Regions from separate parts of the Brevundimonas sp. KH_058 genome, predicted to be linked through region 1. Evidence: riboswitches for the same ligand, from Rfam matches in the RefSeq annotation. Region 1 holds a riboswitch; the other holds the start of a gene.
What was found. Region 1 has a riboswitch for cobalamin ahead of metE (5-methyltetrahydropteroyltriglutamate--homocysteine S-methyltransferase). Riboswitches for the same ligand answer to the same signal wherever they lie in the genome.

Region 1 (4,312 bases):
CCTCCACCGACGGCACGCGCGGCGAGTGGATGTCATAGACGCCCGGCCCGATCTCGGCCGGATAGCGATAGTCGGAGAAGGCGTCGAGCAGCTCCATCCGCGACCGCGAGGTCTCGATGGAGATGACGTCCGCATCCATGGCCCCGATGGACTGGATGATGTCGTTGAACTCGGAATAGCACATGTGGGTGTGGATCTGGGTCTCGTCCCGCACGCCTGACGCCGTGATGCGGAAGCTCTCCACCGCCCACTCCAGATACCCCGCCCAGTCCGCACGACGCAGCGGCAGGCCTTCGCGCAGGGCCGCCTCGTCGATCTGGATCACGGCAGCGCCCGCCGTCTCCAAGTCCGTCACCTCGTCGCGGATGGCGAAGGCGATCTGGCGGCAGGTGGTGCTGCGCGGCTGGTCGTCGCGCACGAAGGACCAGTTCAGGATCGTCACCGGCCCGGTCAGCATTCCCTTCATCGGCCGATCGGTCAGGGATTGGGCGTAACGCCACCATTCCACCGTCATCGGCCTGGGCCGGGACACGTCGCCATAGACGATCGGTGGCCGCACGCAGCGCGAACCATACGACTGCACCCAGGCCGCCTTGGTGAAAGCAAAGCCCGACAGCTGCTCGCCGAAATACTGGACCATGTCGTTGCGCTCGAACTCGCCGTGGACCAGCACGTCCAGCCCTAGGTCCTCCTGCCACTTCACCGTCCGCGCGGTCTCTTCACGCAGGAACCGGGCATAGGCCGCGTCGTCGATGACGCCCTTGCCGTGGTCGGCCCGCGCCTTGCGGACCTCTGAGGTCTGCGGGAACGAGCCGATGGTGGTGGTCGGATAGGCCGGCAGGTTCAACCGCCGCTGCTGCACCCCGCGCCGGATCTCGAAGCTGGAGCTGCGGTTCGCCAGCGCCGGATCGGCATCGGCCGCCCGCGCCTGAACCCTGGGATCATTGATGCGCGGCGAGGTGCGGCGCGACGCGACCGACGCGGTCGAGGCGTCCAGCTCGGCCTTCACCGCCGCCCGGCCTTCGTTCAGCGCCCGCGCCAGGATCGCCAGTTCGCCAACCTTCTGCACCGCGAACGCCAGCCAGTCCTTGATCTCCGCATCCAGCGCCGCTTCCCGCTCCAGATCGATGGGCGTGTGCAGCAGCGAGCAGGACGGCGCGATCACCACCTGACGCCCGGCGGCCACCAACGGCTCGACCCGGTCCAGCACCGCGTTCAGATCGGCCTTCCACACATTGCGCCCGTCGATGACGCCCAGCGACAGCACCTGATCGGCCCGCGCCGCCGACGCCACCTGCGACAACTGTTCCGGCGCGCGCACCAGATCGATGTGCAGTCCCTGCACCGGCAGCTTCAACGCCGTCTCCAGATTGTCGCCCAACGCCCCGAAATAGGTTGTCAGCATCACCTTGATCGGCGGCGTCACGTCCGTCAGCACGCGATAGGCGTGGTCATAGGCCGCCTTGGCCTCGTCACTCAGGTCGGTGACCAGGCAGGGCTCGTCCAACTGCACCCAGGTCGCCCCCGCCCGCGCCAGCGAGCGCAGCACCTCGGCATAGACCGGCAACAGGCGCGGCAGCAGGCTCAGCACATCGAAGGCCTCGCCCCGCGTCTTGCCCAGCAACAGATAGGACACTGGCCCCAGCAGCACCGGCCGGGTCTCGATCCCCTGCGCCCTGGCTTCCAGATATTCGTCCAGCGCCTTGGTCGACCCCAGGCGGAATGTCTGGTCCGCCGTGAACTCGGGCGCCAGATAATGGTAGTTGGTGTCGAACCACTTGGTCATCTCCATGGCGGGCACGCCTTCGCCGCCGCCATGAACGTGACCGTGCTCGCAGACTTGGGCGTCGCCGCGCGACCCGCGCGCCATGGCGAAATAGGTCGCCAGGTCGACGCTTTCGCCGCTCCAGCCATAGGCCGCAGGCACGGCCCCGACCATGGCCGTCAGATCCAGCACCTGGTCATACAGAGAGAAGTCGTTGGACGGCACGATGTCGGCCCCCAGGTCGCGTTGCCGCGCCCAGGTCAGGCCGCGCAGCTCGGCGGCGGTGGAGAGCAGCGTCTCCGCATCGATCTTTCCCGCCCAATGCGCCTCAAGCGCAGTCTTCAGCTCCCTCTTGGGGCCAATGCGGGGAAAGCCGAGGGTGGCGACCTGTACGGTGTGGCGGGTCATGACATTCGAAACCTGTGTTGTGGCCAGGTTTCGGACAGGGTCGCGCGGACGCCGACGCGGACGCAATGGGTCCGGCGGCGCGCATGCGGCCTGACCGGGCACCCCGCCGGAGGACGTTATCTGTCGGGGCAGGTCTCCTGGCTCACGGGTCGACGCCTCGGGCCCTGCCTTCCCGGCGCGAACGCCAGTGACACGAGATGGACCCTCGACTCGCCGCTTACAGTTGCGGGGGCAGCGCCGGTTTCACACCGGCTTCCCTCTTAGCTCCACGCACCCCGAGGAGCGCGTGCAGACCACGACCCCGTCACATGGCATCAACCAAGCGCGACCGTCAATAGACATAAGGATATGCTTATATGTTTATGGGATTGGCGCTGTTAACCGCTTGCCCCAGGAAACACCCCGAACTGACATATTCTAACCACAAGGCGTGACTGATCCGCCACACGACAGTTTCAAGACATTTATGTAACGGCGGTTTATTGCTCAGCTTCGACACATCCTGATAGCAGCCGCCCTCCCTGGACCCCCATCCGGGCACAGACTGCTAAGGACAAAAGAAAATGAAGACGATCCTCCTCGCCTCGGCCGCCGCCGCCGCTCTGTTCGCCGCTCCGGCCTTCGCTCAAGACGCCATCGGTTCGGTCGGCGTCGCCTACAACCATTCCAAGATCGAAGTCCCCGGCGCTGACGCCGACCTGGACGGCGCCACAATCGCCGGCACCGTCGCCACCCCCGCCTTTGGCGACTGGACCGCGACCTTCAACGCCGCCGGAACCTATTCGGACAACGACTTCGGCGACGAGACCACCCTGTCGGGCGCCGTCCACCTGACCAAGGCCATCCAAGACATGCGTTTCGGCGGTTTCGTCGGCGCTGAAGAAATCGCCGGTGGCGACACGCTGATGACCTTCGGCGCCGAAGGCCAGAAGTACTTCCAGCAAGCCACGCTGACCGGCGTCGTGTCGTACGGCACCGTCGATGACGCGGACCTGTGGACCGTTGGTGGTGAAGCCGCCTTCTACGCCACGCCCGCCCTGCGTCTGGCCGCTCGCGCCTCCTATTCGGACGTGGACTTCGCTGGCGTCAGCACCGACGGCTGGTCGGCCGGCGTCGGCGCCGAATACGCCTTCGCTGCAACGCCCTACAGCGTCTTCGCCGGCTATGACCGCGCCGAGCTGGAAGACGCAGACCTGACGATCGACTCCTTCGAAGTCGGCATTCGCTACAACTTCGGCGGCGATCTGCAATCGCGCGACCGCGCCGGCGCCACCCTGGGCCGCAACCTGGGCAGCGTCACCAAGCTGTTCGGCCTGCGTTGATCCTCGACGCCTGATCCAAGACGAAGAGCCCCGGCGGAGCGATCCGCCGGGGCTTTTTCTTGGCTTACGCCACGCACGAAAAAGACCCCCGGGGTTCCACGACCGGGGGCCTTTCCTCTCGCGGCGGAGAAACGGGTCTTAGCGCCCGATCTGCAGGGTTCCCGATCCGACGACCGAACGGGACACTGATCCTGTGGCCGAGGCGACGCGGACGCTACCCGATCCTGCGATGGCGACATCCAGATCACGTGTCGCGCCGCCGTAGCGGACATCGCCCGAGCCGCCGATGGCGACCGACAGCTTGTCCATCCGGCCCTGACGCACGTTCACCCCGCCCGAGCCGCCGATCGACAGCTCGCCCCGGCCGTTGACGCTGGCCACGTCCACATTGCCCGATCCGCCCACAGCCGCCTTCAGGCTGCCGGTCGATCCAGCGGCGATGGAGCCTGAGCCGCCGACGCTGGCATCCAGCGAACGCGACGTGCCCGCGCGGATCGACCCCGACCCGCCAAGGCCCAGTTCCAGATCGCCGTCCACATTGGCGACGTTCCAGTTGCCGCATCCGCCGTTGTCCAGTTCGACCGACCGCGCACCACGTCCGACCGAGCCGAACACGGCGCCGCTGGCGCTGACATCGACGGTGCGGGGCGTGCGCACCACGATCAGCGGCGCGTCTTCCAGACGGATCCGTCCCAGGTCGCGCACCTCGACCGTCGCCCCCTGCCCCGGCTGAGCGGCGTCGGACCGTCCCGAGTTGCAGCTGCGGATGCCGTCGCTGCTTCCGAACATACCATTGCGACGAAGGCCGCCGTCGATC
Region 2 (4,312 bases), 1.5 Mb from region 1:
CTGGCGTCCAGTTCGGACAGTTCGACCGTGGTGAACCGGACCTGGTTCGCCAGGGTCTGACGGTGGATGAAAGGGCTGTCGGGACCGGCGCGGAACAGGGGCTCCGCCGCCTTGGCCGAGGTTTCCAGGAAATAGCCGAGGACGGCGTTGTGCTTGACCTTGAAGGGCACGCCGGATTCGGCGACGGCGCGCGCTTCCAGATCGGCGACGACGCGGCGGCTGTCGTCGCGCAGGGTGCGGGCGGCGTCCAGTTCGGGGCGATAGTCGGGGCGCACATAGCCGCCGTCGCGCGCCAGGTGCGAGGGCTCGTCCACGAGGCCGTCGATCAGATCGGCCTTCAGCCGCGACACGTCGGCAGACAGGGTCAGCCGGTCGAGCGCCGAGGCGATGCGACGCGGCTGGCCGGTCAGGGGATCGAGCTGGCCCCCCGACTGGCCGACAAACAGGCCGGCGACGCCCTCCGCGATCGACAGGCCGATGCGCACGGCCGCCAGGTCGCGCGGGCCGCCCCGACCCAGGGCCAGCCGCCCGACGGCGCGGGCGATGTCCGACGACGCCTTCAGCGCCTCGCGCAGGTCGCGCCTGAGCTCGCGCCGCTCCAGCAGCCATTCGACGGCGTCGAGCTGTTCGTTGATCGCGAGCGGATCGCGCAGGGGGCGAGCGATCCGTTCGGCCAAAGCCCGCGCCCCGCCCGAGGTGACGGTGCGGTCGATGCAGGCGAGCAGCGAGCCCTCGCGCTCGCCGCGCTGGGTGCGGTCGATCTCCAGACTGGTTCGCGTCGCCGGGTCGATGGCGAGAAAGCCGCTCTCGCCCAGACGGCGCGGCGGGGCCAGGGCGGGAACCTTGCCGGCCTGGGTCGTCTCCAGATAGGCGGCGATCAGGCCCAGCGCCGAGACCTCGGCCTCCTCGAAGGCGCCGAAGCCGTCCAGCGCGGAGACGCCGTAAAGCCGTTCGACCCGCACGCGTGCGGCCTGCGGCTCGGCGATGGCGCTGGCCAGCGCCTGGACCACGCCGCCCGAACCATCCAGCGCATCTCGCGTGGCCTCGTCCGAATACATCAGGTCGGTCACCAGAACCTCGGACGGTCGGAAGGCGGCGAGGGCCGCGCCCAGGTCTTCGATAGAACAGGCGACGGAATCGACGGCGCCGGACGACAGTTCGACCACGGCGACCGCCGCCCGGCCCTTGCGCACCGCGACCGCCGCCAGGCGATTGGCGCCGCGCGCGTCCAGCAGCGAATCCTCGGTCAGGGTGCCGGCCGTCACCACCCGGACCACGCCGCGATGGACCACGGCCTTGCCGCCGCGCTTCTTGGCCTCGGCGGGGTCTTCCAGCTGTTCGCAGATGGCGACCTTGTGGCCCATGCGGATCAGGCGGGCGAGGTAGCCCTCCATCGAATTGACCGGCACCCCGGCCATGGGGATGTCCTCGCCCTGGTGCTTGCCTCGCTTGGTTAGGGCGATGCCCAGGGCGGCGGCCGCGACCTCGGCGTCCTTGAAGAACAGCTCGTAGAAGTCGCCCATGCGGAAGAAGAGGATGGCGTCCGGCTGACCCGCCTTGGCCGTCAGATATTGCGCCATGAACGGCGTGGCACCCTCCAGCGAAGCGGCGATTTCGGGCGGGTGGGTGACGGGCGCGTTCATGTGGCGACAGGGTGACGGATCGCGCCCGGCGGCTCAAGGCCGTTGAACGGCCCTTGCACAGGCTTGTCGCCCCTGCGATAGGCCGCGCCAGGCGGTTTAGGGAACACGGTGAGACACCGTGGCTGTGCCCGCAACTGTAGGCGGCGAGAGCGTCGTCCGTCCGGGGTCTGATCACCTCGGCGCCACTGGGAAACTGGGAAGGCGAGGACGGCGTTTTTTGACCCGCAAGCCAGGAAACCTGGCCGCCAACGTCGCTCGTCGCTGTCCGGGACCAGGCAGAGGCGCGGGACTATCTCGTCGCAGCGACCCGACCTTGCGCCGTCCAGACCCTCGGTCTGGCGGGTCGGCTCGCTTTGAACGGTCTCTCGCGCGCATTCGCGGGACCGGAAACGGGGATCTCGCTCAATGAAGCGTTCCATTCTTCTCTCGACGGCCGCGATCGCGGCCGCCTTCGCCGCACCCGCATTTGCTGACGACACGACCCAGCTTGACGAAGTCGTCGTCACCGCCACCCGCATCCCGGCCATTGTCGCCGACACGCCCGGCGCCCGCGTCATCGACGGCGCGACCATCGAAAAGCGCGGCGCGATCTTCGCCGCCGACATCCTGGCCGACGTGCCGGGTCTGTCGGTGACGCGCTCGGGCGCTTTTGGAGGAGTCGCCCAGGTCCGCATGCGCGGCGCGACGCCCGGCAAGACCCTGGTCCTGGTCGATGGCGCGCCGGTCAACGATGCGGCCGAGCCCAACGGCGCCTATGACTTCTCCAGTTTCGAGCTGGCCGACATCGAGCGCATCGAGGTGCTCAGCGGCCCGCAGTCGTCGCTGTGGGGCTCCGACGCCATCGGCGGCGTGATTGCCTTCACGACGAAGGAGATCGACGGCGTGCGCGCCGAGGCCGAGGCCGGCAGTTTCGACACCGTGCGCGGCCGTCTGTCGGCCGGCGTCGCCAATGAGACCTACGCCTTCAGCGCCTATGTTTCGCGCTTCGACACCGACGGCATCTCCGCCGCCGATAAGGCCGACGGCAATCCCGAGACGGACGGTTTCCGCAGCACGACCCTGGGCGCCAAGGGGCGTTACGTCCTGTCCGATGCGGTCAAGATCGACGGCTCGGTGCGCTGGAACAAGTCGAAGGCCGACATCGACGGCTTCCCGGCGCCGACCTTCTCGCTGGCCGACACCGACGACACCCAGGAAAGCGAGCAATGGTCGGGCTTTGGCCGGGTGACCGCCAACGCGTTCGGCCTGAACCATCAGTTCAGCGTCTCGGCGTCGGACATCGACCGCAGCTCGGTAAGCGGCGGCTTCGGCTCGACCTTCACCGGCGACCGCCAGGCCTATCGCTGGCAGGCGGACGGCAAGGCGCAGGACGTGGACTATGCATTCGGCGTTGAGCGCAACGAGGCCTCGGCCGACCTGTCGTCGGGCCGGTCGCGCGAACTGGCGATCACCTCGGTTTTCGGCGTGGCCAAATACGATGTCGGGGCGCTGAACCTGACCGGCGGCCTACGTTACGACGACACCGACGACTTCGGCTCCAAGACGACGGGCCGGGTTTCGGCCGCCTATGATCTGGCCGGTGGTTTCATCCTGTCGGGCGCATACGGCACCGGCTTCAAGTCGCCGACCGTCAGCCAGGCGGTGTGCGACTTCTGCTTCGCACCGCTGCCCTATCCCGAACTGAAGCCGGAAACGGCCGACAGCGTCGAGATCGCCCTGGGCTGGGCCTCGGCCGACGGCCGGTTCGATGGCCGCGCGACCCTGTATCGCCTGAACGTCGAGGACCAGATCACCTATACGGCCGGCCGTTACATCAACGTCGCCAAGACCCGTTCGGACGGGTTCGAGCTGGAAGGCCGCGCCCTGCTTGGCGCCGGTTTCGACCTGACGCTGGCCTATGCCTGGACCGACGCCGAGGACCGCACGACGGGCGCCCGCCTGTTGCGCGTGCCGGAACACGCCGGTTCGGCGACCCTGGGCTGGACCGGCGACCGGGTCTCGGGCGCGCTGACGGTGCGGGCCGAGGGCGACCAGGACGACAGCGGCGGCTTCTCGACCGTGGCTCGCGAGGGCTTCGTCACGGCCAACCTGAACGCGGCCTATGAACTGACCGACCAGGTCACCCTGACGGCTCGGATCGAGAACCTGGCCGACGAACACTATCAGCAGGTGTTTGGTTACGGAGAGCCGGGACGGTCCGGCTATGTCGGGATCAGGCTGCGCTACTGATCCGGGCGCGGGCGCCGGCGGTGAAGGCCGCCGGCGCTTCGAGCGCCAGAGACGCCCAGTCCAGGTTCGGACAGGGGGCGTGGGCGGCGGCCAGGATGGCGCGCAGTTCGGCGGCCGAGGCGACGCTGGCCACCACCTTGTCCACGCCTTTCAGCGCCAGGGCGTAGCCCAGGGCCGCCTGCATCGGGTCACAACGTTGTTCGGCCAGACGCCGACGCGTGCGCGACAGGGCCTGGGCGTGGCTGGCCAGTTCGACAGGCAGATCGTCGCCGCCCGCGAACAGCAGGCCGCCGGCGAAGACCGAAGACAGATGAACGGATGCACCCGTATCGGCGATGGCTTCCAGTACGCCGTCCTGGGCGGCGCGTTGGTCCAGCAGGCTGCACGGCACCTGAACCACATCGGCTTCGAGACGGCGCGCCAGCAGGGCGGGACCGTCC

Region 2: it holds a riboswitch for cobalamin, as region 1 does, so the genes downstream of both, AC3ISA_RS05070 (TonB-dependent receptor plug domain-containing protein) here and metE (5-methyltetrahydropteroyltriglutamate--homocysteine S-methyltransferase) in region 1, are expected to answer to the same signal.

Annotation. Positions count from the first base shown of each region.
Region 1 covers NZ_CM174469.1:2,595,292-2,599,603, reverse strand. Annotated here, with positions in the region: gene metE (5-methyltetrahydropteroyltriglutamate--homocysteine S-methyltransferase) at 1-2,173, opposite strand, end outside; cobalamin riboswitch at 2,284-2,486, opposite strand; gene AC3ISA_RS12770 (hypothetical protein) at 2,737-3,495, shown strand; gene AC3ISA_RS12765 (GIN domain-containing protein) at 3,634-4,312, opposite strand, start outside.
Region 2 covers NZ_CM174469.1:1,057,699-1,062,010, reverse strand. Annotated here, with positions in the region: gene mutS (DNA mismatch repair protein MutS) at 1-1,643, opposite strand, end outside; cobalamin riboswitch at 1,720-1,903, shown strand; gene AC3ISA_RS05070 (TonB-dependent receptor plug domain-containing protein) at 2,049-3,872, shown strand; gene AC3ISA_RS05065 (aldo/keto reductase) at 3,856-4,312, opposite strand, start outside.